DNA from 2 places in the Comamonas brasiliensis genome. Region 1 is predicted to be linked to the other one. Evidence: predicted binding sites of a transcription regulator. Region 1 holds the regulator's gene; the other holds the start of a gene.

The links. Region 1 encodes NrdR, which represses ribonucleotide reductase genes. Its sites were predicted from a motif close to CACNANATNTNGTG; they were not measured.
Region 2: the regulator NrdR is predicted to act here: its motif matches at 11,899-11,912, upstream of DJFAAGMI_RS10230 (ribonucleoside-diphosphate reductase subunit alpha).

What each region holds. Positions count from the first base shown of each region.
Region 1 covers NZ_JAANES010000005.1:214,608-229,673, reverse strand. The annotation lists gene DJFAAGMI_RS20185 (DUF748 domain-containing protein) at 1-1,377, opposite strand, end outside; gene DJFAAGMI_RS20180 (lytic transglycosylase domain-containing protein) at 2,251-3,084, shown strand; ZMP/ZTP riboswitch at 3,199-3,353, shown strand; gene glyA (serine hydroxymethyltransferase) at 3,389-4,636, shown strand; gene nrdR (transcriptional regulator NrdR) at 4,658-5,140, shown strand; gene DJFAAGMI_RS20165 (bifunctional metallophosphatase/5'-nucleotidase) at 5,271-7,106, opposite strand; gene aroC (chorismate synthase) at 7,157-8,254, opposite strand; gene DJFAAGMI_RS20155 (CoA transferase) at 8,284-9,738, opposite strand; gene DJFAAGMI_RS20150 (citrate synthase family protein) at 9,910-11,190, shown strand; gene DJFAAGMI_RS20145 (CBS domain-containing protein) at 11,259-11,711, opposite strand; gene DJFAAGMI_RS20140 (O-acetylhomoserine aminocarboxypropyltransferase) at 11,966-13,264, shown strand; gene DJFAAGMI_RS20135 (GNAT family acetyltransferase) at 13,264-13,686, shown strand; gene DJFAAGMI_RS20130 (alpha/beta fold hydrolase) at 13,753-14,562, shown strand; gene DJFAAGMI_RS20125 (PoNe immunity protein domain-containing protein) at 14,580-15,066, shown strand, end outside.
Region 2 covers NZ_JAANES010000002.1:384,290-399,355, forward strand. The annotation lists gene DJFAAGMI_RS10180 (hypothetical protein) at 1-1,918, shown strand, start outside; gene DJFAAGMI_RS10185 (hypothetical protein) at 1,900-3,102, shown strand; gene DJFAAGMI_RS10190 (DUF1266 domain-containing protein) at 3,099-3,797, shown strand; gene DJFAAGMI_RS10195 (C40 family peptidase) at 3,861-4,439, opposite strand; gene ffh (signal recognition particle protein) at 4,693-6,084, opposite strand; gene DJFAAGMI_RS10205 (cytochrome C assembly family protein) at 6,538-7,344, shown strand; gene DJFAAGMI_RS10210 (PP0621 family protein) at 7,341-7,586, shown strand; gene DJFAAGMI_RS10215 (sensor histidine kinase) at 7,591-9,396, shown strand; gene DJFAAGMI_RS10220 (sigma-54-dependent transcriptional regulator) at 9,402-10,910, shown strand; gene ampD (1,6-anhydro-N-acetylmuramyl-L-alanine amidase AmpD) at 10,903-11,529, shown strand; gene DJFAAGMI_RS10230 (ribonucleoside-diphosphate reductase subunit alpha) at 12,036-14,945, shown strand.

The DNA.
Region 1 (15,066 bases):
TTGCGCCCGTGGCTGGCCGCCTGTTTGCACTCCCGCGGAGGCCTTCAGATGCAAAGCTTCATTCATGGGCCAAGCCAGGCTCCTGGCCTGCAGGGTCAACGGAGCCAGCGTCAGCGCCGCAGGTGCCGCACCTGTTGCAGCATCCTGCCAGTGCACGATGCCGCCTTCAATATCGAACTGCTGCACGCCAACGACCAAAGGGCTGGGCTTCTCGGCCTTCGCATTTGCCTGGGCCGGATTGCTGGCCTCGACGGAAGCGGGCTCAGGCCCGGCTTTCTCAAGCGGCGCTGCGGGGGCGACGGCCGGCGCATTCAGCCCCAGCCAGTTGATCACGCCTTGTGCGTTGCGGCTGGCATGTACCTCCGGCTTGATCCAGCGCACCGCCTCCAGCGCAATCTGGTTCTGCAGCGGTTGAACATTCTGGAGCTGCACTTCCAGCGCATCAAAGCTCAGCAGCGGCGCGCCCTGGCGGTCCTGCAAAGCGACCTCGCTCAAGGCCAGCTTGCCGCTGATGCGAACCACCGGCTGGTCTTTTTCCTCGAAGCTGACCTGCAGATCCGTATCGAGCATTCCCGAGAGAGGCTGCACCGGAACGCTGGCAGGCACATAGCCCAGATAAGGAGTCAGATCGATGTGGTCCCATTTGAGATGCATCGCCGTCTGGCGACTGTCCGTGAATGGCGTGCTCTCGCCCGATGTATCGAACTTGCTGCCGTTGAGATCGAAAGCCAGATGCGGCAACACCTTGATCTCGCGCTTGGACGCCAGATTGCTGATGAAGGGAATGCTCAGCTGCAAGTCCTTGAGCTCATGCTTGCGCTGCACCGACTCGTCATTGAGTTCGATACGGCCGTCGCGCAAGGCAATGTTGTAGAGCGCAAAGCTCACGGGCTTGGCAGGCTCTTCGTCATCGGGCTCCATGAGCCTGGCAATCACATCGTCGATATCGAGCTTGCCCAGCGAATACTGAGTCAGGCGCACCACGGGCGCATCGACCTCGATGGCATCCAGCACAGGTGCGAGCCTGAACAGTGATTGCGCACTGGCATTGATGAAGATGCGCTTGATCTCCAGCTGGGGCTCTGCGGCAGACTTCAGGTCTTTCTGAGATGAAACGCTTTCTGCATCAGCAGTTTCAGCTACTTTTTTAATAGCTTTATCAATCACCAGATCATGCAGGGTGATGGACATCGCCCAGGGCGCAAACTCGATCTTGCCCACATGGACGCTGCGCCCCAGCTTCTCGGCAGCCCGTTTTTCCAGCTGGCTCTTGGCCACCCAGGGCACCAGCGCCCACAGCAGCAGCCATAACAGCAAAAGAGCAAGAACAGACCAGATCAGCCGGCGAAGCCAGCGATTCGATGTGAGCAAGGACATGAGGATTTGTTATTGATGCAGGGATTGAAAGCCTTCCAAGACTCTCAGGGGCGGGACCCGCCACGCGCCCGGAACACCACTGTACCTTGAGCGCATACAGGTGTATCTAGATTGCGCTCTATATATAGATAGATAGAGGCAAGAGGCGTTTCCAGGGAGAAGTTTGCGTCATCGGCATGCCCGCCAGAGACAGATGAGCGCGAAAAAATGCAAACAATGCGCTGCAGCACGAGACATCGCCAGAAACGACAAAGCCCGGAAGTGGCGAAACCGACTTCCGGGCTTCACGGCCGGTACCAGACCGGGCCGTTTTCGCGGTTCAAGGAGGGTGTGGTCCTTGCCGCTGGAAGCAACGATTGCTCCCTTTTGTGCCTCAAGCGAAGATAAAGAGCAAGTGCCAACAGCCCATGGAATCAAAGGCCTCGGCGGAGTTTGCTTTTCCTTTCCTTTGGCAAGCACCTGCAACTTGCAGGCAGATTCACTATATCTGTGCTCGCGTAGGGCTACCAGGCTTTTTGCACTTTATTTCGCCTTGATGACAAATAAAACGATGTGAGCGTATACACCTCTTGAATCCGTGATTTTTTGCTGTAATTTTTTGAGCAAACTGTACATTCATACAGTTTTTATATAATTTTAAAATCTAAGAAGTATTTTTGTTAGTGTTGACTGAATATTTAGGACGCTTCTAGAATCCGCCAGCGCTCGAAATGAGCGTTTTTTGTTTCCGCTGCCTCACGACTGAGCAGACCGATCGGCGCCCCGAGGGGCGCTTTTAATCGGCCCGCAGCAAACCTCATCGGCCAGTTGTCCTGGTTGCACCGCGAGATTGATCCGGTGCGACCTCGGGCGATAGCCAAGAAAGGACAAGCTATGCCAGCGTCAGGAAAATTAATCGCCTCCGCGCGAACGTTGGGCCATAAGACGGCCCACGGTTTTCTTGCTCTTACTCACAACGGTTTCGCCCTGCTGGGCTTGGCCGTGGCCATTTCGGCCCTGATTTTGATCTCTCGTCCGGACCTGCGTCTGGCCGGCGCCACCGAGCTGCGCGAGTGGCTCGACACACGCCTGCCCGCCAGCACCGTTGTGGCCGCCGCCGAAGTGGAGGAAGCCCCTGCTTCCGCCAACCTCGTCGTCGCCAGCGACCGCGCCACGGCCGTCAACCCCAAGAACCTGCCCAAGGAGCAGGCGGCTGTCGCCTACTGGCTCAGCAAAAAATACCGGGTGGCGCCCGAGCCGATTGCCGCACTGGTCAGCGAAGCCTATGCCCAGGGCAAGGCCAACAAGCTGGACCCGACGCTGATTCTGGCCATCATGGCGATTGAATCGAGCTTCAACCCGTTTGCCCAAAGCTCGGTCGGCGCCCAGGGCCTGATGCAGGTGATGACGTCCGTGCACACCGACAAGTATGAAAGCTTTGGCGGCCAGCATGCGGCCTTCGACCCTGTGACCAACCTCAAGGTCGGCGTCAAGGTGCTCAAGGAATGCATTGCCCGCGCCGGTTCCATCGAGGGCGGCCTGCGCTACTACGTGGGCGCAGCCAACCTTCCTTCGGACGGCGGCTATGCGGCCAAGGTGCTTGCCGAACACCAGCGCCTGCGCCAGGGCGTGGGCCTGCAGGCCAGCCCGCTGATGACGGCCAAGTCCGAGGCAGCCACCAAGGTCTCCCACGCCCAGCAGGTGGCCCTGGCCGACTCCAACCTCTAAGCGACAGATCCCCGTATTTCTCAAGCTGGCTTCGGCCAGCTTTTTTTATGCCTGGCAAGGCTCTGAGGGAAAAACGGGCATAGGCCTTGGAGCCATGCCAGCTCAGCTACACTAGCGGGTGTACGCAACTGGCGATAGGCGCAGAATTTTCTGCCGCTGACGTGGAAACCGGCAGACTGCAAGGTCTGTGAACCACCGGGGAGCGTACCGCCCAGAGCCGCAGCGACTGCAGCCTGCAAGCGTTTCAGCCGTTCGCCTGGGCAGCCCTTGGCCTCAAGGGAATATCTAAGTTCATAGGACTGCCATGTTTCAACGCACCGATACCGTCGCGAAAGTCGACCCCGAACTGTTTGCAGCTATTGAAGCTGAAAACCATCGCCAGCAAGAGCACATCGAGCTGATCGCCAGCGAGAACTACTGCTCGCCCGCCGTGATGGAAGCCCAGGGCTCCCAACTGACCAACAAGTACGCCGAAGGCTATCCCGGCAAGCGCTACTACGGTGGCTGCGAGCATGTGGACGTGGTCGAGCAGTTGGCCATTGACCGCATCAAGCAGATCTTTGGCGCCGAAGCCGCCAACGTGCAACCCAATTCCGGCTCGCAGGCCAACCAGGCTGTGCTGATGGCTTTCGCCAAGCCCGGCGACACCATTCTGGGCATGAGCCTGGCCGAAGGCGGTCACCTGACCCACGGCATGGCGCTGAACATGTCCGGCAAATGGTTCAAGGCCGTCTCCTACGGTCTGAATGCCGACGAAGCCATCGACTACGACAAGCTCGAAGAACTGGCCCGCGAACACAAGCCCCGCATCATCGTGGCCGGCGCTTCCGCCTATGCCCTGCGCATCGATTTCGAGCGCTTCGCCAAGATCGCCAAGGAAGTCGGCGCCATCTTCTGGGTGGACATGGCCCACTATGCCGGCCTGATTGCCGCAGGCGTGTACCCCAACCCCGTGCCCCACGCCGACGTGGTCACCACCACTACTCACAAGAGCCTGCGCGGTCCTCGTGGCGGCGTGATCCTGATGAAGGCCGAGCACGAGAAGGCCATCAACAGCGCCATCTTCCCCGGCCTGCAAGGCGGCCCCCTGATGCACGTCATCGCCGGCAAGGCCGTGGCCTTCAAGGAAGCCCTGACTCCCGAGTTCAAGGCCTACCAGGAACAGGTCGTGAAGAATGCCAAGGTGTTTGCCGAAACACTGACCGAGCGCGGTCTGCGCATCGTCTCCGGCCGCACCGAAAGCCACGTGATGCTGGTGGACCTGCGCGCCAAGGGCATTACCGGCAAGGCTGCCGAAGCGGCTCTGGGTCTGGCTCACATCACCGTGAACAAGAACGCCATCCCCAACGACCCCGAGAAGCCTTTCGTGACCAGCGGCATCCGTATCGGCACGCCCGCCATGACCACTCGTGGTTTCGGTGAGGAAGAAGCCCGCATCACCGCCAATCTGGTGGCCGATGTGCTGGACAAGCCCGAAGACGAAGCCAATCTGGCCGCCGTGCGCGCCAAGGTGGCCGAGCTGACTGCCAAGTTCCCTGTCTACAGCAAGTAATTCCTGCTGCGCTGATCTGTCATGAAGTGCCCCTTCTGCAACCATCCGGACACGCAAGTGGTTGAGACCCGCGAGTCCGAGGACGGGGGCTTCATCCGCCGCCGCCGCCGCTGCGGCGGCTGCGACAAGCGCTTCACGACCTACGAGCGCCCCGAGGTCAGCTTTCCGACCGTGGTCAAGAGAGACGGCCGCCGTATCGAGTACGAACGCGCCAAGCTGCAAGGCTCTTTTCAGATCGCGCTGCGCAAGCGCCCCGTGAGCACCGAACTCATTGATGCGGCCATAGAGCGCATCGAGGACAGGCTGCTCAATCTGGGCCAGCGTGAAATCGATTCCAGCCGCCTTGGCGAGCTGGTGATGGATGAACTCAAGGGCCTGGACAAGGTCGGCTATATCCGGTTTGCCAGCGTATACCGCAGCTTCGAGGATGTGGACGACTTCAAGAACATCATGGATGAGGTTCGCAGTCCCAAGGCCAAGGCCGCCAGAAAGCCCCAGGCCTGACCGCCGCCATGACAAAGCCACCCTCGGGTGGCTTTTGTTTTATGCACTTGATGGCAGACATCCGCTATCAACTCATGAGCACCTGGCGCATGATTTCAAAGGATATCAGATAGATTTTTATCTGATTTCCTTAATGAACGCGCGTAATGCGCTCCTTTAAAGGTAGTGCCATCGGACCGCTGCGGCTTTGCTCGCGCACATGCTCTGCCAGGGCATCCAGATCCGGCATGCCGCCTACCACATCGATGCCTTGCGCGAAGATGCTGAAGTTGTCGCCGCCGCTGCCCAGATAGCTCTGCAGCCCCACGCGGTAGCGCTGCGACATCTCTAGCCGCCGGCCGTTCAGACGCAGCTCGCTCACGCGCCGGCCCGCGGGCCGGCGACGGTCGAAGCGATAGCTGAAGCCCTCGGACACCTGCAGGATGCGCGGCGCATTCACGGTGTTGCTGCCGCTGTCGAATTGCTGCTCCAGCACCTGGCGAATCTGCTCGCCCGTCAGGCTCATCACCATCAGCGTATTGCCGAACGGCTGAACGCTGAACAACTGTCCATAGGTCACGCTGCCGTCGGCTGCGGGCAGCAGGTCGGCGCGCACACCGCCGGGGTTCACAAATGCCAGTTGCGCTGCGCCCGCAGCGGCATCGCGCGTGGCCGCAAGTATGGCGTCGGCCACGATGCGCCCCATTACGCTTTCGCCATTGGCTTGCGGCATGCGGCTGACAGGTCCGGCCAGCCGCCCTGCAACGGCCTCGGCCAGCGGCCGCGCCGCAGCCTTGTAGCGCGCCACCAGCGCCGCCACGTCGGCATCGGCGTCAAAGACCGGAAACTCGGGCTGCAAGCCCACCTGACCACCAGCGCTGCGATAGGCCTCGCCCTGCACGATGGTCTGGTGCGCCGACTTGCGGCTGACGCGGCGTGTGCGCGCATCCACCGTCAGTCTGACTTCGGTCAGCAGCGTGCCGTACTGACCCGCGCTGGTCAGCAAGAACGGCTTGCGGGCATTCACCCTGGCGTAATCGCACACATAGGAGCGGTGGGTATGACCGGAGATCACCACATCGACCTCGCTGGAGAGCTGCTCCAGAATCGGCACGATAGCGCCGGACAGGCCCTGGCAACTATCGTCCTGCAGGCCCGACGTGGTGGCTCCGCCCTCATGGATCAGCACCACGATCACATCGGCCCCCTGCGCACGCAGCTGGGGGATCAGCGCATTGGCCGTCTGTGCCTCGTCGGCGAATGTGAGCCCTCTGACCCCGCTGGGCCGCACCATATGCGGCGTGTTCCTGAGCGTCATGCCGATGAAGCCCACGCCTATGCGCAGACCGTCCTGCTCGAAGAACTTCAGCCCCGTCGCGGGAAACAGCGGCCGGCCGTCGCCGCGCAGCGTATTGGCAGCGAGAAACGGGAACTGCGCGCCCCTGAAGGGCTGGCTGATCTGGCATGGCTGCTTGCTGGTGAACTTCTCGCAGCCACCGTTTTGCATGCGCAGCAACTCGGCTACGCCCTGGTCGTATTCGTGATTGCCGGTGGCTGCAAAGTCCACCCGCATGAGATTGAGCACCTCTATCGTCGGCTCATCGAGAAACAGCGCCGAGACCATGGGCGAAGCCCCGATCATGTCCCCTGCCGTGACCAGCGCCACATGGCGACTGGCCTGGCGGCGCTGGGCGATGGCCCGGGCCATGTAGGCCACGCCGCCAGCGGGCACGACAACGTTCCGGCCCTGCGCGTTCTGCGCCGTCACCGCCAGTCCGGGCGGCTCCAGATGGCCGTGCAGGTCGTTGAAGCCCAGCACGGTGATCTCCATGCTGGCAGGCCTTGTCACACCACCGCTGCAGGCGCTCAAACCCAATGCGAGCAGCGCAGCGCAGAGGGGAGCTGAGACCTTGTGAAAAGCACAACGCCAGCCTGGCGACAGGGCGCGAGACTGGCGTTGATCCGGTTTTTTGTCGGTTGCAACCATCGGACTCTCCTGAGTCAGAGCTTGTAACGCACAAAAAGGTCTGGGTGATGTCAGCTGGCCGAGGCCGGAATCGGAACCAGGCCGGAATCCACATCGGCATTCTGCGCGCGGTGGCGCAGCGCATGGTCCATCACCACCAGCGCCAGCAGCGCCTCGGCAATCGGCGCGGCACGAATGCCCACGCAAGGGTCGTGGCGCCCCTTGGTGATGACTTCGGTGCTCTGGCCGTGCACGTCGATGGACTCACGCGGCGTGATGATGGAGCTGGTGGGCTTGATGCCGATGCGCACTTCCAGGTCCTGGCCGGTGCTGATGCCGCCCACGATGCCGCCCGCGTTATTGCTGCGGAAACCCTCGGGGCTCAGCGAGTCGCCGTGCGTGGTGCCACGCTGGGCCACGCTATCAAAGCCTGCGCCGATCTCCACGGCCTTGACCGCATTCAGGCCCATCATGGCGTAGGCGATGTCGGCGTCCAGGCGGTCATACAGAGGCTGGCCCAGGCCGACCGGCATATTGCTGGCGTTCACACGCAGCGCCGCGCCGCAGGAATCGCCGCTCTTGCGCAGCTGCTCCATGTATTCCTCGAAACGGCTCACATCGGCCACGGGCGCGAAGAAGGGGTTGTGAGGCACATGCTCCCAGCTCTCGAAGCCTATGGACAGCTCGCCGATCTGGGTCATGCAGGCGCGGAACTCGGTACCGAATTTTTCCTTGAGCCATTTCTTGGCCACGGCACCTGCGGCCACGGTGGGCGCCGTCAGACGTGCCGAGGAGCGACCGCCGCCGCGCGGATCACGGATGCCGTACTTCTGGAAATAGACATAGTCGGCATGACCGGGGCGAAAGCTCTGCGCAATATTGGAGTAATCCTTGCTGCGCTGATCGGTGTTGCGGATCAGCAGGGCGATCGGCGTACCCGTGGTCTTGCCCTCGTACACGCCGGAGAGAATCTCCACTGCATCGGGCTCGTTGCGCTGGGTGACGAACTTGCTGGTGCCTGGGCGACGCCGATCCAGATCATGCTGGATATCCGCCTCGCTCAAGGCCATGCCCGGGGGGCAGCCATCAATCACACAGCCAATGGCCGGACCGTGGGACTCACCGAAATTGGTGACCGTGAAAATTGTGCCGAAGGTATTGCCGCTCATAGACCGTCAATTATGCCTGCAGCGCCTGCTCACCACCGCGGCTGACTGCTGCCGGGCAGCATGGATGCATGGTCCCAGGCCACCGGCGTGTGCGAGAACCTGGCGCTGTGACGCACGGCCTGCAACCTGCCAAAGCCGCTGTCCAATGTCTGCAGATAGGGCGCGATATCAGGCCTGGCCTCTGTCCAGGCATGGCCCGCTACCTGCACCCGCCCCAAGCCACGCAACCAGTGCGCCACACCAGCCAGGGTGACACGCACACGCCAGCTCCCTCCCTGTTGCGCTTGACGAAGCAAGGCGGTCTCTATGCCAAAGGCCAGCCAGAACCCTGCACCATAGTCCAGCGCCTGCATGGGCAGCGCGCGGGGCTGGGCCGAGCCATGCGCGGCGGCCTCGTCCTCGTTGATGCCGCTGGCCGTCTGCACCAGAGAATCAAAGCCGCGCCGCCCGGCCCATGGCCCCTCCCATCCATAGGCGCAAAGTTCGGCCACCACCAACCCGGGCCGCATCTGCAGCAGTTGCTCCGTGCCAAAGCCCTTGGCCTGCAAAGCCCCGGGGCGGTAGGCCTGCATGAAGACATGGGCACCCCCTACCAGCATGCTCAGGGCATCGCGTCCTGCGACCTCATTCATATCCGCATATGTGGACCGCTTGCCCCTGCTGGTATCGGCAATAGCCTCGATATTGGGCAAATGCGGGCTGTTGACCAGCATCACATCCGCGCCATAGGCGGCCAAAGTACGCCCTGCAACCGGCCCGGCCAGAATGCGCGTGAGATCCAGCACCCGCAACCCCGCCAGCGGCCGCTGCCCGTTCTGTAGTCCCGGCCAGGGCAATGCTGGAGCATCGCCCACTCGCTCTATCTGCACCAGCGCAGCCCCGGCCACCTCATCTTCCTGGCCCAATGACTGCCACTGGGCATGGCTGCGCGATGCGGCCACCGGCAAGCCACGGACGGCTGCCTGTGTCTCGAAGTCCTGCGCACGCCAATGGGCCAGAGCCTGAGCCACGGCCTCGCGTGGAGTGGCTGCGCCCTCGGGCAGCCCCAGCAAGGCCAGCGCCCCGTCGCGGTGATGATCGAAATTGGCATGAATACGAACCCAGCCTGGTTCGCCCACCGCCTGGCCGCAGGCATACAGACCGGAGACTGGCGCCCATTGGTCAGGCCTTCGTCCATCCAGGGTGAAATAGCCGCTGGACTCGAATGCCGCATGCTGGGCATCCACCGTCACCACTTGCACAGGGCGACGGGGCTGACGCAGCTGCTCTATCTGCGTGGCCGCCAGCGCTGCCGCGGCCACGCTGGCCTGCACAGCATCCACCACGGCAAAGCTGCTGACAAAGCCGCGAGCCCTGCCCGTCAACTGCAGCTGCGATAAGGCCTGTGCTGGCAAACCGGCCAACTCCCACTGCTGCTGCAGCGCTGCACGAGCCCGCTGTGCGGACGCTGCGGAAGAAGAACAGCAAAGACTGGTTGTAGACATCGAAACTCCTGGCAAGCGCCGTAAACCCATGTCTTGCATTGCACGCGCCATGGTCCATGGCCGTCAATCTTGATTGGGCCAATCGACTGCGGCCAGCACACACTCGCCATCAACCAATCGGCAGGCGCTACGATGCAAGGCCATCACCCTTGATCGCCTGATCGACTGCCCATGTCCGCTGATATGCCCTCCTCCTCCCCATGGCTGCAGGCGGCAGAAGCTGCAGCCATGCTGGGGGTGCAGCGCGCCAGCCTCTACAGCTATGCCAGTCGCGGCCTGTTGAAGGCTCAACGACTGGCCGGCAGGCGCGGCACCGTCTACCTGCTGTCTGATGTACAGCGTCTCGTGCGCCAGCGGCAGGCCGTGCGCAACCCCGCACAACTGGCCCAATCCACCCTAGACTGGGGTCAGGCAGTGCTGGACTCGGCCATCACCCTGGTGCGCGACGGACAGCTTTACTACCGCGGCCACAGCGCCGTACAACTGGCACAGAGCGCCACGTTGGAAGAAACCGCAATGCTGCTCTGGCAGCAAGGCAGCGCAGGCCCCGCCGGGGTCGATGAGCCACCGGCAATGCGGGGGGCTCGTCACATGCCCCGTTGCGCGGCACAGGCACTGGCCACATGGTTTGGCATGGCAACGGTGCCGGGAAATCATCTGGCACTGCTTCACTGCATGGGAGATGTATTGCTGGGTCTGCCGCCACCAGCCAGCGCATCCAGTTCAAAGCCATCTGCGCAACCTGTGACGCTTGTGCCACTGCATCAGCGCCTGGCCGCCAGCTGGCAGATCGATGCAGATGCTGATGCCAACGTCGATGCCGCCAATGTGCTGCGTAGCGCCCTGGTACTGTGCGCCGACCATGAGCTCAATGCATCCAGCTTTGCAGCACGCGTGGTTGCGTCCACCGGCGCCAGCCTGCACGCCAGCGTCGGAGCAGGGCTGGCCGCATTGTCCGGCCCACTGCATGGCGGCATGACCCAGCACATCAGTGCTCATTGGGAGGAATGGCATGGCAGACCGCCCAAGACACCCCTGGCAGCCTCGTTGCTGGCCTTGCTGGAAGCCACGCAGACCGGTCAGACACCGCACTACCTGGCAGGATTTGGCCACCCGCTCTACCCTTCAGGCGACCCGCGCAGCGCCTACCTGCTGGCCCTGCTGCCATTTGACTCCCAGCGCGAAAACCTGATCGACCAGGTCCATGCGACCACTGGACTACACCCCAGTCTGGACTACAGCCTGGTGGCCATTGAACGCGCCCTGCGCCTGCCGCCAGGCGCGGCCTTTGTGCTGTTTGCCCTGGGCCGCACCGCGGGCTGGATCGCCCATGCGCTGGAGCAGCAGGCTACGGGCCAGTTGATACGACCGCGCGCGCAATACACCGGCGCCCAGCCCACTACAGACGTGGAGGCAGCGCCCACGCAGCTCGGCCGCATCATCCGCTTCTAGGCGGCCTTCGGGCCGCAAAAAACGGCCCGAAGGCCGCCTGACTCAGATGCAGAACTGCTGCGCAGTCATTACTCCGCGCCCTGGCGCTCGCCTTCGGGCCAGTCGCGGATATAGGCCTTGAGCATGCGGTTCTCGAAGTTCTGGCTGTCCACCACGGCCTTGGCCACGTCATACAGCGAGATCACGCCCATCAGCATGCGCTTGTCCATCACCGGCATATAGCGCGCATGGCGATCCAGCATCATGCGGCGCACCTCGTCCATATCGGTTTCCATGGTGCAGGTCATGGGCGCGTCGTCCATGGCGCCGCGCACGGAAATATTCTCCACGCCGCCGGTCTTCACAAAGCCCTGGATCACTTCGCGGAAGGTGAGCATGCCCACCACATCGCCGTGATCCATCACGACCAGCGAGCCGATGTCCTTCTCCGACATCACCTGCACCGCTGCGGCCAGGCTTTCATCGGGCGACACCGTGTACAGGGTATTGCCTTTGACGCGCAGGATGTCACTAACTTTCATTGCTGTTCTCCGAAGTCTGTTTGGCACGCTGTGGCAGCTTTTGTCCTGCATGTGTCAGCACATGCGGCATCGCTTTGCACAGAATGCAGGTGCGTGCACAAATATAGCCCACAATGGCTTGCATTGAGAAAAACTAAAACAATGACGAAACATATGAATCTCTACATATTTAATCGTCTATTCGACCAAATTGATCTTTGATTGCCTGCTCGATCACACATTGCGTCAATCAATACCAGCCATGGAGACACAACATGCCCGGTTACTCTGACCCCGGCTTCGACACCCTGAGCCTGCATGCAGGCGCCCAGCCCGACCCCGCCACCGGCGCACGCGCCGTGCCCATCCATCTGACGACCTCCTTCGTCTTCGAATCCAGCGACCACGCGGCCAGCCTGTTCAATCTGGAACGCCCCGGCCATGTCTACAGCCGCATCTCCAACCCCACCAATGCGGTGCTTGAGCAACGCGTCTCGGCCCTGGAAGGCGGCGTGGGCGCGATTGCCGTGGCCAGCGGCCAGGCGGCGCTGCACCTGTCCATTGCCACGCTGATGGGCGCGGGCAGCCATATCGTGGCCAGCACGGCCCTGTATGGCGGCTCGCAAAACCTGCTGCACTACACGCTGGCGCGCTTCGGCATAGAGACCACCTTCGTCAAGCCAGGCGACATCGATGGCTGGAAGGCTGCGGTGCGCCCCAACACCAAGCTGTTCTTTGGCGAAACCGTGGGCAACCCCGGCCTCGATGTACTGGACATTCCCACCGTCAGCCAGATCGCCCACGAGGCCGGCGTGCCGCTGCTGGTCGATTCGACGCTGACTTCGCCCTGGCTGATCAAGCCTTTCGAGCACGGCGCGGACATCGTCTACCACTCGGCCACCAAGTTCCTGTCCGGCCACGGCACGGTGATCGGCGGCATCGTCGTCGATGGCGGCAACTTCGACTGGGAAAAATCGGGGCGCTTTCCCGAGTTGACCCAACCCTATGACGGCTTTCACAACATGGTGTTCAGCGAGGAGTCCACCACCGGCGCCTTCCTGCTGCGCGCCCGCCGCGAAGGCCTGCGCGACTTCGGCGCCTGCATGAGCCCGCACAGCGCCTGGCTGATCCTGCAGGGCATCGAGACCCTGCCGCTGCGCATGGAACGCCATATGCGCAACACCGAAAAGGTGGTGCAGTTCCTGGCCAGCCACCCGTTGGTCAGCCGCGTGGGCCACCCCATGCTGGAGACCCACCCCTCGCACGTCCTGGCCAGAAAGCTGCTGCCGCGCGGCGCCGGCTCGGTGTTCAGCTTTGACATTGCCGGCAACCGCAACCAGGGCAAGAAATTCATCGAAACGCTGAAGGTCTTCAGCCATCTGGCCAATGTGGGCGACTGCCGCTCGCTGGTGATCCACCCTGCAAGCACCACGCATTTCCGCATGAGCGACGAGGCTCTCGCCCAGGCCGGCATAGGCCAGGGAACGATCCGCCTGTCGATCGGACTGGAAGACGCCGACGACCTGATCGACGACCTCAAGCGCGCGCTGAAGGCGGCCGAGAAAGCCGTCTGATGCAGGTTCGAGCCTTCACGCCGGCAGACACAGAGGCCGTCGTCCAGCTATGGCAAGACTGCGAGCTGACCCGCCCCTGGAACGATCCGCACAAGGACATTGCGCGCAAGCTCAGCGTCTCGCCCGACCTGTTCTGGTTGGGCTGCGACGCGGATGGCCGGATCATCGCCAGCATCATGGTCGGCTATGACGGCCACCGCGGCTGGATCAACTACCTGGCCGTGCACCCTGCGCATCAGCGCCGGGGCCATGCACGCCAGCTGATGCAGCGCGCCGAACAGACGCTGAGCGAACTGGGCTGCCCCAAGCTCAACCTGCAGGTGCGTGCGGGCAATGAAGCGGTGCTCGCCTTCTACGAAAGACTGGGCTATACCGACGACCGGACGCTGAGCCTGGGCAAGCGGCTGATTCCCGATCTTTGAGCCGCCTGCATCGCCTATTTATATAAAAAACAGCCTCTAGCGCTTACCCATACTGCGGAGACAGCTATGTTTTTAGAAGTCAACAAGGCCAATATCTACGCCTACACCGGCGGCAAGGCCTTCGATGCGGCCAAGCCCACGGCCATTTTCATCCACGGCGTGCTCTGCGATCACAGCGTCTGGGCACTGCAAAGCCGCTATATGGCCAATCACGGCTGGAACGTGCTGGCCATCGATTTGCCCGGCCATTGCAGAAGCGGCGGCCAGGCCCCGCAAACTGTCGAAGAGGCCGCGAGCTTCATCGGCGCCCTGATGGATGCGGCCGGGTTGCGCAGCGCTGCCCTGATAGGCCATAGCTGGGGCAGCCTGATTGCCATGGAGACTGCGGCCGGGCTGCGGGAACGCATCAGCCATCTGGTCTTGGTGGGCACGGCCTTTCCCATGAAGGTCTCTCCCGCGCTGCTGGAGTCGGCGTTGAATACGCCCGAGAAAGCCATACAGATGGTCAACACCTTCTCGCGCGCCACGCTGGCGCCGCCCAATGGCGCGGGCAGCTGGGTATTTGGCGCCGGCATGGCCCTAGGCCGCCGCGTGCTGGCCAGCAACACGGGCACGAATCTGCTGCATGCGGGCTTCAAGGCCTGCGACAGCTATGCAGGTGGCGAAGCCGCCATGACCCAGGTCAGCTGCCCGCTTCTGTTTGTGCTGGGCGAGCAAGATCAGATGACCCCGCCCAAGGCAGCCAAGGGACTGATCGATGCAGCCAGGGGCGCAGGCAAGACCACCAAGGTTCAGATCATCCCCAACGGCCACAACCAGATGACGGAGTCACCGGACGCGACGCTGTTTGCGATTCGGGATTTTCTGGCTGCGTAGGCCATTAAGCTTGGGCCATGAGCCAAACCTTCCAGCACCACGGCCAACTGGCTGACGCCTGCGCCGAATGGGCCAAGATTTCACTGAACGGTCTGCAGCCCCGGCGCAATCTCCACCTGAGCGACAAAAAAGCCGACTGGAAGGAGGCACTGAGCGCGCTCAAGCGCTTTGCTGGCAGCGATAGCTATCAAGCACCCCAGGATTTCAAGGCACATGCCGCGCTTGAAAACTACTGGAAATGGAAGGAAGTGGGCGAGCAGGCACGCTGGCTGCTGATCTATGGCATCGATCTGGGCCTGAGCGGTGATGTGCTGCGCCCCATCTACCAGGAAGTGGCCGCGCTGTGGATTGATGCTGCCTCGGTGGCCGAGCATGCGCGTGCCAGCATGGGGCAGGAAACCGGCGCGGACTATGGCGTCGCTGCACCCATCAACACGCGCACTGACGAGTACGCCATTGCCGTGACCCTGCTGTCATTGGCCACATTGCTGGATGCACAGGACG
Region 2 (15,066 bases), on a different contig from region 1:
GCTGCCCGAGGATGTGGACAGCGACAACTACTGGCATGGCTGGCACTGGATGGCCTCGCAGCTCCAGGCCTGGGACGCTGCGGCCACGGGCCTTGAGCTGCAACGCGCCCAGGAGCGTCGCAACCCCGATCTGGCCGAAGATGCGGCCTATCTCGATGCCATCGTCTGCGTTCGCAAGGCGGAAATGGCCCAGAAAAGCGGCCACGCCAGCGAGGCTGCCAGCCTCGTGCAAAACGCCATCAATATATTGCGCGATGCTGCGCCCGATCAGCAGGTGGACTTTGACCGCTGGATGACACTGGCCGACCATGTGCTGCCGCTGGCCCCGCAAAGCCTGCCCGCGCTGCTCATGGCCTGCGAGCAACAGCTCGCCCGCCTGGAGAACCCGCCCCCATCGCAGGCCGTCAAGGCGCATCGCCAGGTCAAGATCGTGCGACTGCAAGCCCAGGCCTGTGCGCAGGCCGGTCAGCTGGAGGCCGCATTGCAGCTGGCGCCTCAGGGACACTTCGGCCTGACGGATGACTCGGGCGATCCCTTCAGCGCTTCCCAACTGGATTGGCTGGTGCAGACCGGCCGCTTGAAGGAAGCCGCCGATCTGGCGCTGGAGAGCGTACTCCACGCTCGCCCCGTCTCGGCCGTGGCCGCTTTTCAGCTCGCCAAGGAACAGTTCAGCAACGACCCGGCCAACGCCATCACCTGGGCGCTGGTTCTGGCCATGGGCCAGACCGACGAGGACATGCGCCAGTTGCTCGCACAAGAGGAAGTGCCGCTGCACCCGGCGGATTTCTATCTGAACATGGTGCGCGCAGCCCAGCCGGCCCATCCGGTGCTGGCTCTGCTCGACGGCCTGCGTCTGGCACGCAAGCGCCAGATGGAGCAGGCTCTGCCGCTGCTGGAAATTGGCGTGGGCCAGCACCCCGAGATGGCCGACAGCGACAAGTTGCCCACGCTCTGGGCGGCGCGCTTTGCCGCACTGCCGCTGGAAGAAGCGCTGGCCCGCCCCTTCCCCGACGCCCATGGCGCGCACTGGTGCTATGCCGCCGGCGTGGTCCTGGACGATGCCGACGATCTGGCGCCGCTGATGGGCGGCAAGAAGAAGGTGCCGGCACAGGAGGTGCGCGAGCCTCTGGTCGTGCGCTACTACGAGCAGGGCCTGGCCCGCTTCGAGCATTTCTGGGCCAGCGGCCAGGGCCGCTTCAAGGACGCCGACCTGCATGTCTATTCCATGCTGTGCAACAACCTGGCCATCAAGTACCGCTTCATGGACCGCTACGACGAGGCCGCCGAGCTGCACCACAAGGGGCTGGGCAGCAGCCCGTTTGCCGAGCACCACAACGGCCTGCTGTGGTGTGCCGTGGGCAAGGACGACGACGCGCAGACCGTGGTCGAGGCCGAGCGCCTGTGGCATTTCGCCCAGGAGCATGGCTACAGCCGTCATGAGCCCACGCGCTATTTCTCCACCGTCGCGCTGTCGCTCTACAAGCTCGACCGCGATGACGAGATCAGCATCTGGATGGAGCGTCTGGACCAGTGGTTCCACGACCTCGACGAGGAAGAGCAGCGCGACGTACGCCGCAACTACCTGGCGTCCCTGATGTCCATGCTGGACTTTTTCTCGAGCACACGCCCCGAGCTGGTGCTGCCGCGTCTGCGCACGCACCAGCAGGAGATCATTGCGCTGCAGGACTGCTATCCGCTGCGCCGCCTGGCCTGTGCGCTGGAAGCCTATCCCGAGCTTCTGGAAGAGTCCGTGGCGCTGCACAAGCAGGCCAACAGCTATCTGGACCAGGACGACGACGAAGACGAGCGGCGCATGTCGCAGTCCGGCATCGAGCGTGCCGAGCGCAAGCTGGCCGAGCGCGATGCCCAGGCCGGTGCTGCAGCATCGGGTCGCAAGCCATGGTGGAAATTCTGGTGAATCAGGTCATAGAGAAAACCGCTGCCGCCAGCGCCTACAAGGCGCGCGATGTGGTCAACGCGCCGGCCATCAAGCAGCGCATCAAGGAGCGCAGCATGGAGCGCGGCGACGCCGCCGATGTCGCCGCCTGGCTGGGCAACCACTTCTACCGCCATGTGGTGGGCAATCTGCAGGCCGACGAGCCTGCCGTGCTGCGCATTGCCGACGTCCGGCAGTTGCAGGAGCTGGCCGGCCGCCAGGAGCCGCCGGCCTGGGCGCTGGAGCGGCTGGCGCGCAAGCAGGCCGGCTTCGAGCTGCCCGACCTCTGGTGGGTGCAGCCTGACAGCGCCGCCCTGCTGGCGCTGGAGACACGGCTGGTGGAATTTCTCTCCACCCGCAAGGGCACCTCTCTCGAAGGCAAGCTGCAGCGCGTGAACTGCCCACAGGCGCTGGCGCGCTGGACGCTGGAGCATCTGGCTTTCGAGAAAAAACAGAACAGCGGCCGGGTTGAACACAGCTCGGGCGCCGTGCACGGACTGCTGCGTGGCCAGCACGGCACCTTTGTGGAGTTTGACGGCACAAGTGCGCAGATGCGCCAGGAAATGGCCTACGAAAGCCAGATGATGGGCCACTGCGTGGGCCAGTTTGCCAACCGCAAGTCCTTCAGCGGCGGCTATGGAGAACATTACGCTGAGGGTCTCGAGTCGGGGCGCATGCGGCTGTTCAGCTACCGCACGGGCACTGCACAGCCCCGCATCACCGTCAATGCCTATGTGCAAAAGGACGGCAAGCTTCAGATCGAACAGATCAAGGGCAAGCAGAACCGACCGCCGATTGCACGCTATATGCCCGATGTGGTGACTCTGCTCAACCATCTGCCGCTCAATGACGAGGTGCCCGAGGACGCACTGTCCATGGGCATTGTGCGCCGCCCGCCCGAGCTGCTGAAGTCCCATCCGGGGCTGGCGCCCTGGTGCTCGGTGCAGGAGCTGCAGACCGATGCCGAGCAGCTGTGGCTGATGCAACAACACCCCGCACTGCTGCCGCAGCTCAATCTGCAGTCGCCGCTGATGCAGTGGATGGTGGCGGCACGCAAGGACTCGCTGGACAGCGAAGTCATCGAGCGCATGCCCAAATCCGCCGCGCTGAAGCAGACCTTGCTGATGGCCAGAAAACGCCCCGGCCGCCAGGGAGTTCGCTCATGAACGCATGGACGATTCTGCTGCTTGTCGTGGCCGTGATTTTCTGGGTGCTGCGCGGCGGCTTCAAGCGCCTCAAGGAGGCCAAGCAGCGCGGCGACATCATCAGCTACCAGGCCGGCAGCCAGGAGCGCAACTGGGCTCTGGCCCTGGCCCACCCCATGGCCTACCACGCCATGCAGGGCGGCTTTGCCAGCGATCTGCATGGCGCCGACGATGCGCTGGCCAAGCAGCTGCGCCCCATGATCCTGCACCATCTGGGCCTGCGCACCGACCTCAGCGACGAACAGGTGCGCCAGCAGCTGCCCGATGCCATGCGCCAGCGCTGGTTCATGCTGGATCTGCAGCGCCTGCAGCGCAGCGACGATGCGCGCGCCGCCATGGCGTTTGCCTGCGCGCGCGTGACCTTTTTTGTGCGCAGCGCCAGGCTGCTGGACTGGGTGGACGAAGCCCTGCACTGGGACATCCTGCAGCTCAATGCCCAGCGCGCCCAGCAATGCTTCGACAGCTGGCTGGCCTTCGGCCAGGCCTATGCCCAGGGCCGCACCCAATGGCTGGCGCAGGGCCGCAGCGATGTGCTGGGCAAGGCCTTCACGATCGAAGAGGTGGCCCAGTGGGTGACGCAGGAGCAGCACCCCTGGCATGCGATGCGCTGGGATCTGCCGCTGAGCGGCGATGGGGCTGCAGCACCCGCGGCATAGGCAGACAATGCACGTAAAAAAGGGACTGCCAGGCAGTCCCTTTTCGCATTCGCCGCGCGCCGCTCAGGCAAAGATGCTGCGCGCTTCGGTGAATCGCTTGGCGAAGTACACATTGTCCATGCGCACCCGCTGCACCGTCCCGCCGCTGGACGGCGCGTGCACAAACTGTCCGTTGCCGACAAAAATGCCCATATGGGAATAGCGCCCGCCCAGAGTGTTGAAGAACACGAAGTCGCCGCGCATCAGGTCGCGCCCGTCCACCGGATTGCTGGCCTGTGCCCATTGCGATGTGGTTCGGGGCAGACGGGTTTCCGTGATGCCGCCAACGGCCCACTGGATAAGTCCGCTGCAGTCAAAACCGCCCTCGGGGGAGTTGCCGCCGTAGGTGTAGGGCGTGTTGACCACCAGCATGGTGCGCGCCAGCAGGGACTCGCGCAGCTCGGCATCCAGGCTCAGCGCATTGAGCGGGCGCACCGATGAGCCGCCTTGCGCGGCAGGCCGTGGTTTGTCCCTGGTGGTGGAGCAGCCTGCCAGCAGTGCAAGCAGCGAGCCCGCCAGCAGCAGCGCGCTGCGGCGCTCCAGACATTGAGGCAGAGCTTGCCGCTGCCCCGCCTCCACGAAAGTCCTGTCTTGTAGCTTCATGGAAAGGCATGTTCTCAGAAAGCCGCCTGCACATCCAGCAATTGCCCCGGATTGGCGCGCTTCTTTACAAAAAAGTGAGCTGCTAACGCCTGCCAGATCAATGATTCAGATGTATTTCTCATCCAAACCAAGATCTGACCTGCGTCAGCTGCTCACTTTTTATAGATCGCTGATCTCACCCCCAACTCAGGGACAGCGAGGCTGTCGCGCCCGGCCAGGGGAAGCCGCGCAGCGGCTCAGGGGGAATCAAATATCAGAACGGCAGCTTGGGCATGCCGCCGCCGCCCATCATGCCCTTCATGGCCTTCATGCCGCCCATCTTCTTCATCATCTTCATCAGGCCGCCGCCCTTGAACTTCTTCATCATGGTCTGCATCTGCTCGAACTCCTTGAGCAGGCGGTTGACTTCCTGCACCTGCACGCCGGCGCCGTCGGCGATACGCTTCTTGCGCGTGGCCTTGATCAGGGCGGGGTTCTTGCGTTCCTTGAAGGTCATGGAGCAGATGATGCCTTCCTTGCGCTTGATCTCGCGCTCGGCCTTGTCCATATCGACCTGACCGGCCTTGCCGGCCAGCTCTGCGGGCAGCTTGTCCATCAGGGTCGAGAGACCGCCCATCTGCTTCATCTGCTGCAGCTGGGCCAGAAAGTCGTTGAGGTCGAAGCCGTCGCCGCTCTTGAGCTTCTCGGCCATCTTCTGCGCGGCTTCCATGTCCACGCCCTTGGTGACCTGCTCGACCAGGGCCACGATGTCGCCCATGCCCAGCACGCGCTGTGCGTGGCGGTCGGCGTCAAAGACTTCCAGGCCGTCGATCTTTTCCGAGACGCCGGCGAACTTGATCGGCGCGCCCGTGATCTGGCGCACCGACAGCGCCGCACCGCCGCGCGAATCGCCGTCGAGCTTGGTCAGCACGATACCGGTCAGCGGCAGTGCTTCCTTGAAGGCCTTGGCGGTGTTGACCGCATCCTGACCCTGCATGGCATCGACCACGAACAGGGTTTCGACAGGCTTGAGCGTGGCGTGCAAATCCTTGATTTCGGCCATCAGCAGCTCGTCGATGGCCAGACGGCCGGCCGTATCCACCAGCAGCACATCGAAGAAATGCTTCTTGGCGTAGTCGATCGCGGCCACGGCGATATCGTGGGGCTTCTGGTCGGGCGTGGAAGGAAACCACTCGGCACCGGCCTGGGCCGTGACGGTCTTGAGCTGCTCGATGGCCGCGGGGCGATACACGTCACCCGAGACCGTGAGCACCTTTTTCTTGCGCTTCTCGATCAGATGCTTGGCCAGCTTGGCCGTGGTGGTGGTCTTGCCCGCGCCCTGCAGGCCGGCCATCAGAATGACGGCGGGCGGCTGGGCATTGAGGTTGATGTCGGCCACCCCTTCGCCCATGGTCGCCGCCAACTCCTTGTTGACGATGGACACCAGCACCTGGCCGGGCTGCAGCGAGCTGATGACTTCCTGGCCCAGCGCCTTTTCCTTGACGCGGGCGATGAAGTCGCGCACCACGGGCAGGGCCACGTCGGCCTCCAGCAAGGCCATGCGCACTTCGCGCAGCATGTCCTGGACGTTGGATTCGGTGATGCGGGCCTGGCCGCGCATCTCCTTGACAAGGCGCGAGAGTTTATCGGTGAGTGCGGAGGCCATAAGCAAAAAGCATTCGAAAGTTATGGATGGGGAGTCGTGCGCGAGCGCGGCACGGGTCTCCGGGCAGCTTGCAGGCCGAACCTGGCGGGACCCAGACGGGCGGGACGAAGCGGCATGAACCCGCATTTTACCCGCTGCCCTTCGCGAACGATGCCTGCAGGCTTGCCGTGACCTGCCCCGGGCGCGCAAAGCCCGTGCAACCCCTTCCCAAAGGCGGGGCAGGCCCGCAAGAGAGCGACCCGAAGCACTCTGCAAGACCTTGGGCATCGCGGGAGATTGCGCCAGCCCGGCTACCGGCCGCGAGGCGAAAGCCCTTGGAAATGGGGTTAGGCGGCTGCCCAGGCGCTCAAACCCGGGGCGCAAGCGGCTTCGGCTGCGCTTTATGCGCAAATTTGACGCATGGCAGCATCCTGCAAAGCATGAGTGCAGGCCTGCGGCACTATCATAGAAAGCATGCTTTCCCAACCGCTCACTGCAGCTGGCCCCATTGGCTGGATTCTGGCCCTGGCAGCAGCCATTGCCTATGCCATCCCTGCACTTGCCAGCCGGCATCTGCAAGAAACCGGCGCCCGCCGCTGCCTGCGCCTGGCCTGGGCAGTGCATGCCCTGCTGCTGGGCTGGGGCCTGCTGGGCGAGCAGCCGCGCTTCGGCTTCGCCCCCGCGCTCTCGATCACCGCCTGGCTGGTGCTGACCGTGTACGTGGTCGAGCAGCAGCTGTACCCGCAGCTGCGCTCACGCTGGCCGCTGTCCATACTGGGAAGTGTGGCTGTGCTTCTGGCCGTGGTGTTTCCCGGCACTCCGCTGCATGTCAACGCCTCGGCCTGGCTGCCGCTGCATCTGGCCCTGGGCATTGCTTCCTACGGCCTGTTTGCTGCAGCCGTCGTGCACGGGGCGCTGATGAGCCATGCCGAGCGGCAGATGCGCCAGGGCGGCGACCATGACAGCGGACTGCCTCTGCTGACGCTGGAGCGGCTGACCTTCCGCTTTGTCGGTGCCGGCTTTGTGCTGCTGACCGCCACGCTGGCCGCAGGCTGGCTGTTTGGCGAGCAGCTCTACGGCAAGGCCTGGGTGTGGAATCACAAATCCGTTTTCTCGCTGCTGTCCTGGCTGGCTTTCGCCGTGCTGCTGTTCGGGCGCAAGCGATTTGGCTGGCGCGGCCAGAGCGCCGTGCGCGTTCTCTATATCGGCGCCATCTTTCTGCTGCTGGCCTATGTCGGCTCGCGCTTTGTGATTGAAGTCCTGCTGGAGCGCGCGGCATGAAGTATTTGCTGGTCCTGCTGGTCGTGGTGGTGGCTGTCGGCATCTGGCGCAGCAAGCGCCGCGCCGAAGCGGCAGAGCCCACCCGGACGGCCACCACTCTCCCGAAAGCTCAGACCATGGTGGCCTGCGCACACTGCGGCCTGCACCTGCCGCAAGCCGATGCCGTAAGCGATGCCTCGGGCCAGAGCTTCTGCAGCGCAGAGCATCGCCGCCTGGCCCAGCAAGACACCGGCAGCCACTGATCCCATGGTGAACTCCGCCTCACCCTGGCAGCACACCGCCATTCCACTGGATGCGGCCATCAGCCGGCGCGCGGACGCCAGCCTCAACGCCCCGTTTGTGCGCCTGTGGCAGGCCTTCCTCAGCGGCCGCGTGCTGCTGGCACTGGCCCTCATCCTGCTTCAGACGCTGAACCTGCAGCTGCAGAACATCAGCTCGCCCCTGGCCTGGCTGATCTGCTTCACCTATCTGGCGCTCACCGTGGTGCTGCGTCTGGCTGCAGCACGGCATTTGCCAGCACCTCGCGCCGCCCTGCAATGGCTGCCCGTGATCGGCGTCGACATCGCGGTGATCTTTCTGCTGCAGATCTTTCAGGTCGGCTCGCTCAACTACATGGCGCTGCTGGCCATTCCGGTCCTGATCTCCTCGGCGCTGGGCGGACTGATGCTGGCCTTTGGCGCCACGGCCGGCATCACGCTGCTGACGCTGGCCTACACCTTCTGGCAATACCATGGCGGCCTCAACGACGGCGCCCAGTCCTATTACCAGGCGGCTTTCTCCTGCGCCGGCTATTTCTGCGTGGCCTATCTCACGCACGAACTGGCCAAGCGTGTCCGGCGCGAGCGCTCCCAGGCCTTGTTCGACCGCCTGCGCACCCAAACCCAGGAGCAGGTCAACAGCCTGGTGATCAACCACTTCTCCGACGGGGTGCTGGTGGTCGACTCCAGCCTGCAAGTGCTGCAGGCCAATCCTGCCGCGCTGCAGCTGCTGGGCCTGGCCATGGATCACCCCCAGCCTTTTTCCCTGCAGGCCCACAGCTGGTGGGAGCCGCTGGCGCATGCGACACAGGCCAGCTTCGCCCATGCCCGCCCGCTGTCCGCCACCATCCATCTGCAGGCCCATGAGCGCCACGGCGCCACGGGCATCCATGTGCGCACACGCATCACCGAGGTTTCGGCACCCTACCTGGACGAGGGCCCGCAAGCGCAAGCCAGCCACTCGCTTTGTGTCATGTTTCTTCACGACCTGCGCGAAATGGAGGCGCAGCTGCGCACCGAAAAGCTGGCCTCCATGGGCCGCATGTCGGCCGCCGTGGCGCATGAGATACGCAACCCTCTGGCCGCCATCACCCAGGCCAACGCGCTGCTGGCCGAAGACCTGAGCAGCCAGCCCGGCCCCCAGCAGCTATGCCGCATCGTGGGCCAGAATGCCGACCGGCTAGCCCGCATTGCCGAAGAGATCCTCAATCTGGCGCGCGTACAACAGGACTCGGAAACCCATCAGGGTCAGTCGCTGCCGCTGGACAATCTGCTGGCCCAGATCAGCCATGAATGGCGCATGCAGGCCACGCCATCCCGCCAGCTCTTGCTGCGGCTCAATGCCACGGCCCGCCATATCCTGTTTGATGAAGAGCATCTGCGCCGCGTACTGATCAACCTGCTGGACAATGCCCAGCGCCACCGCAGCAACGCCGGCCATGAGACGGGCCTGCAGCTGATCAGCGGCCATGGGCCTTTGAACGGCCAGCTCCAGGGTCTCGCGCCGCAGGATGACGTCTGCTGGTTCATGGTCTGGAGTGACGGGGCACCGCTGGATTCCAGCGTCGAGCGCCATCTGTTCGAGCCCTTCTTCTCCTCCCAGAGCCGCTCCAGCGGCCTTGGACTCTATATCTGCCGCGAGCTCTGCCAGCGCTACGATGCCTCCATCAGCTATCAGCGCCTGAGCCTGCGCACGCCGCAAAGCGATGTGGACGGCAACGCCTTTATCGTGACTCTGCGCAGCGGCCCTGCCTCGCTCGCAAGCCACGGCCTGTTTGACTCGATCATGGTGTAAGCCCAGTGACATCCTCGCCTCACTCCTCCGCAGCAGCCAGCATTCTCGTGGTCGACGATGAACCCGATCTGCGCACGCTCTACGAGCTGACGCTGCTTCGCGAAGGCTACCGCGTGGAAACCGCAGGCTCGGTCCAGGAAGGCAGGGCCCAGTTGCAGGAGCGCCATTTCGATGTGGTGATCACCGATATGCGCCTGCCCGACGGGATCGGCATGGAGCTCTTGCTGCAGCTGCGCGATCCCTCGCGCAGCGAGCGCTGCATCGTCATGACGGCCTACGGCTCGGCCGAGAACGCCGTGGAAGCCTTGCGCGCCGGTGCCTTCGACTATCTGACCAAGCCCGTGGACCTGCGCCAGTTCCGCCAGGTCGTGGCCTCGGCTGTGCAAGGCATGGGCGCAGTGCTCAAACCCGGCAATCCACAGGCCGGCGGCAGCGCACCGGCCCATGACGCGGGGCCGGCAGCCCAGCCGGACGCCCTGGAAGCGCTGGTGGGCAACTCTCAGGCCATGCAACGCGTCAAGCAGCGCATCGCCAAGGTTGCCAAGGGCATGGCTCCCGTGCTGATCCACGGTGAATCCGGCACGGGCAAGGAACTGGTGGCGCGCGCCCTGCATGCCTGCAGCCAGCGGGCCGACGGCCCCATGGTCGCCGTCAACTGCGGCGCCATCCCGGAAAACCTGCTCGAAGCCGAATTCTTCGGCGCCCGCAAGGGCTCCTATACCGGAGCCACGCAGGACAGGCCCGGCTACTTTCAGGCCGCTCAGGGCGGCACCCTGTTTCTCGACGAGATCGGCGATCTTCCCCTGGCCATGCAGGCCAAGCTGCTGCGCGCCATCCAGGAGCGCAAGATCCGCCCGCTGGGCAGCACCCAGGAAGAAGCTGTCGATGTGCGCATCCTCAGCGCCACCCACCGCGACCTGAGCGCGCAAGTGCAGTCCGGCAATTTCCGCCAGGACCTGTTCTACCGGCTCAACGTCATCGAAATCGAGCTGCCCGCGCTGCGCGAGCGCCGCGAAGACCTGGGCCAGCTCTGCCAGGCTTTGCTGCAAAAGCTGGCCCGCGAGTCCGGACTGGCCACGCCGGAGCTGGACGAGATCAGCCTCGGCCAGATCGCCGGACTGCCGCTGCCCGGCAATGTGCGCGAGCTGGAGAACGTGCTGCACCGCGCCATTGCACTGGGCGATGAGGGCCCGCTGCGCCTGCCCGAATCCGGCCCCGGCGCCGGTGCTTCGGCAGCGACGCCAGCCCCGGCCTCCGGCACTCAGGCATCGGAGACCGGTGCACCGGCACCCCATCACGCCGGCAGTCCGGCCACGCTGCCCGAGGATCTGCAAGGCTGGCTCGACGAACAGGAGCGCAGCATCCTGGTCCGTGCCCTGCAGGACAACGGCTTCAACCGCACGGCCACCGCGGCCAGGCTGGGCATCAGCCTGCGCCAGATCCGCTATCGCATCGACCGGCTGGGCATAGACCTGCCGGCCGAAGGCTGCAAACAACAGAACGACAATGCCTGATCCCGCCCCCCTCGCTCAGGACCTGCCGCAGCCGCTGTGGCAGGCAGGCTGGTATGGCGCGGCGCGCCACCTGGTCTCGCCCAATTTCGGCCCGCGCCCCGAGGGGGCACAGATCGACCTTGTCGTCCTCCACTCCATCAGCCTGCCGCCGGGCCAGTACGGCACGGGCGCGGTGCAGCAACTGTTCACCAACCAGCTCGACTGGGACGCCCATCCTTATTACCAGGGCATTCGCGGCCTCGAAGTCTCGTCCCATTTCTTTGTCACACGCCAGGGCGAGATCTGGCAGTTCGTCAGCTGCGACGACCGCGCCTGGCATGCCGGCGTGAGCCAGTGGCGCGGGCGCGATCGCTGCAACGACGACTCCATCGGCATCGAGCTGGAAGGCCTCGAAGGCCTGAGCTTCGAAGCCCCCCAGTACCAGGCCCTGAAGCAGCTTTGCAGCGCCATCGCCGCGCAATACCCGGTGCACTACATCGCCGGGCACGAGCACATCGCCCCCGGACGCAAGCAGGACCCTGGCCCGGGCTTTGACTGGCAGCGTCTGCAGCAGCAGCTGGGCAGCGCGGACGGCTCCCAGTCATGGGAATTTCCGCCGCACGCTTCACCGCGGCCCTGATCTTTTCATAGCAGCTTCCGCACGCTATCTCTTGAATTCCTGGTGATTTAGCACTGAAGTCTCCTGATGACAGGCGTCAGGCGCTCCTCTTTTTGTAGGCCCGCATCATCCACCGCTTCTGCACCTGGAGGCGGCATGTCAATGGCGCGCGCGCAACAACTGTAGCCTGCATCAAACACGCAAATTTTTTACATATTTCCGGCCCGCGCTCCCGCCGCGCGCAACCGCGCCACAGGCCTTTATTCATGCGGGATGAAGTCATTTTTTTCAGCTGTCAAGCGGTGGCCGAAATGTCAGATTCAGTAGTTTCATCAGGTCAGCCAGTTTTAAGCGCGATACACTACCGGTAGTGTTTAAGGGCGCCTCAGACCCCATATCTAGTGTTTACAAGTTGTGCACACCCTGTGCAAACCATGTGTAGACCAAGGCGCCGAATCGTGTTTTTGATGGCCTGCCCACAGTGCAGGCCTTTGTCTGCCTATCCACATACTGACTCAGAGGAACTTATGCAAGAAGCGTTGAACTCACTGCCTTCTGCCGCACCTGCCGGTGCAGCCAATTCTTCCTCCCCCAATGACAGCTACCAGATCATCCGCCGCAGCGGCGATGTGGTGGCTTTCGCACCCCAGAAGATTGCCGTGGCCCTGACCAAGGCTTTCCTGGCCGTGCGCGGCGCGCAGGGCGCGGCTTCCGCCAGCGTGCGTGACACCGTCAACGAACTCACCGACGGCGTGGTGCGCGCCCTGGTGCGTTCGCGTCCCGATGGCGGCACCTTCCATATCGAAGATGTGCAGGACCAGGTCGAACTGGGCCTGATGCGCGCCGGTCACCAGGACGTGGCCCGCGCCTATGTGCTGTACCGCGAGCGCCGCAACCAGGAACGTGCCGAGCAGAAGAAGGTCGCCGAAGTGGCTGCCGCCGCCGCCTCGAAACCCGTGCTGCATGTGACCGACAACGGCCAGCGCGTGCCGCTGAACCAGGAGCGTCTGGAAGCCCTGATCGTCGCTTCCTGCGGCAATCTGAATGCCGACATCCAGTCCGGCCCCATCGTGGCCGAAACCCTGCGCAATCTGTATGACGGCGTGCCTCTGGCCGAGGTCTACAAGGCGTCCATCCTGGCCGCCCGTACGCTGATCGAAAAAGACCCCGACTACACCTACGTCACCGCCCGCCTGCTGCTGCACACCATCGTGCGCGAAGTCATGGGCCGCGACGTGCAGCCCGCAGAAATGCAGGCCGCCTATGCCGACTACTTCCCCGGCTTTGTGCAAAAGGGCGTGGACAACGAGCTGCTCAACCCCGAGCTGCTGAACTACGACCTGCCCCGTCTGGCCAAGGCCCTGAAGGCCGAGCGCGACGAACAGTTCGACTATCTGGGTCTGCAGACCCTGTACGACCGCTACTTCCTGCACGTGCGCAAGACCCGCATCGAGCTGCCCCAGTCCTTCTTCATGCGCGTGGCCATGGGCCTGGCACTGAACGAGCCCGACCGCAACGCCCGTGCCATCGAGTTCTACGAACTGCTGTCGTCCTTCGACTTCATGTCGTCCACTCCCACGCTGTTCAACAGCGGCACGCTGCGTTCGCAGCTGTCGTCCTGCTACCTGACCACCGTGCCCGACGATCTGGACGGCATCTACGAATCCATCAAGGAAAACGCTCTGCTGTCCAAGTTTGCCGGCGGCCTGGGCAATGACTGGACCCGTGTGCGTGCCCTGGGCTCGCGCATCAAGGGCACCAACGGCGAATCGCAAGGCGTGGTTCCCTTCCTCAAGGTGGTCAACGACACGGCCGTCGCCGTGAACCAGGGCGGCAAGCGCAAGGGCGCTGTCTGTACCTATCTGGAATCCTGGCACCTGGACATCGAAGAATTCCTGGAGCTGCGCAAGAACACCGGCGACGACCGCCGCCGCACCCACGACATGAACACGGCGAACTGGATTCCCGACCTGTTCATGAAGCGCGTGATGGAAGCAGGCCAGTGGACCCTGTTCTCGCCCGCCGACGCTCCCGATCTGCACGATCTGTACGGCGAAGCCTTCGAGAAGGCCTACACCGCCTATGAAGCCAAGACCGACAGCGGCGAGCTCAAGCTGTTCAAGCGCGTGCCTGCCGTGGATCTGTGGCGCAAGATGCTCTCGATGCTGTTCGAGACCGGCCATCCCTGGATCACCTTCAAGGACCCTTGCAACATCCGCTCGCCCCAGCAGCACGTGGGTGTGGTGCACTCGTCCAACCTGTGCACCGAGATCACGCTCAACACCAGCGACACCGAAACCGCTGTCTGCAACCTGGGCTCGGTGAACCTGGTCCAGCACATCAAGGACGGCAAGATCGACCACGACAAGCTGCGCAAGACCGTGAACACGGCCATGCGCATGCTGGACAACGTGATCGACATCAACTACTACGCCGTGCAAAAGGCCAAGGACTCCAATCTGCGCCATCGCCCCGTGGGCATGGGCCTGATGGGTTTCCAGGATGCGCTGTATGAAATGCGCACCGCCTACGCCAGCCAGGGCGCCGTCGAGTTCGCCGACGAAGCCATGGAAGCCATCTGCTACTACGCTTACTGGGCATCGACCGAGCTGTCCAAGGAACGCGGCACCTACTCCACCTTCAAGGGCTCGCTGTGGGATCAGGGCATCCTGCCCCCCGACACCCTGAAGCTGCTGGAAAAGGCCCGCGGCGGCTATGTGGAAGTGGATCGCTCCGCCAAGCTGGACTGGGACGCCCTGCGCGCCAAGATCGCCAAGGACGGCATGCGCAACTCCAACTGCGTGGCCATCGCCCCCACCGCCACCATCTCCAACATCGTGGGTGTGGATGCCTCGATCGAGCCTTCGTTCGGCAACCTGTCCGTGAAGTCCAATCTGTCGGGCGAATTCACCGTCATCAACCAGTACTTGGTGCGCGACCTCAAGCGCCTGGGCCTGTGGGACGACGTGATGGTCATGGATCTCAAGCATTTCGACGGCTCGCTGCGCGCCATCGACCGCGTGCCGCAAGAGATCAAGAACCTCTACGCCACCGCGTTCGAAGTCTCGCCCGAATGGCTTGTGGAAGCCGCCTCGCGCCGCCAGAAGTGGATCGACCAGGCCCAGAGCCTGAACATCTACATGGCCGGTGCATCGGGCAAGAAGCTGCACGACACCTACATGCTGGCCTGGCTGCGCGGTCTGAAGACCACCTACTACCTGCGCACCACCAGCGCGACCAATATCGAGAAGTCCACCGTGCAAAGCCGTGTGCTGAACGCCGTGTCCTCCGGCGCTCCTGCCGCTTCGGCAGCCCCTGCGGCCAAGCCTGCGGTCAGCGCACTGGAAGCGGCTGCCGCCGCTGCCCGTGCCCAGGCACCCGCCACGGACATCAAGTTCTGCGCGATTGACGATCCTGGTTGCGAGGCTTGCCAGTAATTGACTGGCTCCCCCTGAGGCGCTTGGCCTAGGCGGCCCCCGCGCCTTCCCCCTCTCTCGATGCGTTGCATCGGGAGGGGGACGACACCTTCGCTGCGAGACGGCTCTTGCTTGGTGTCTT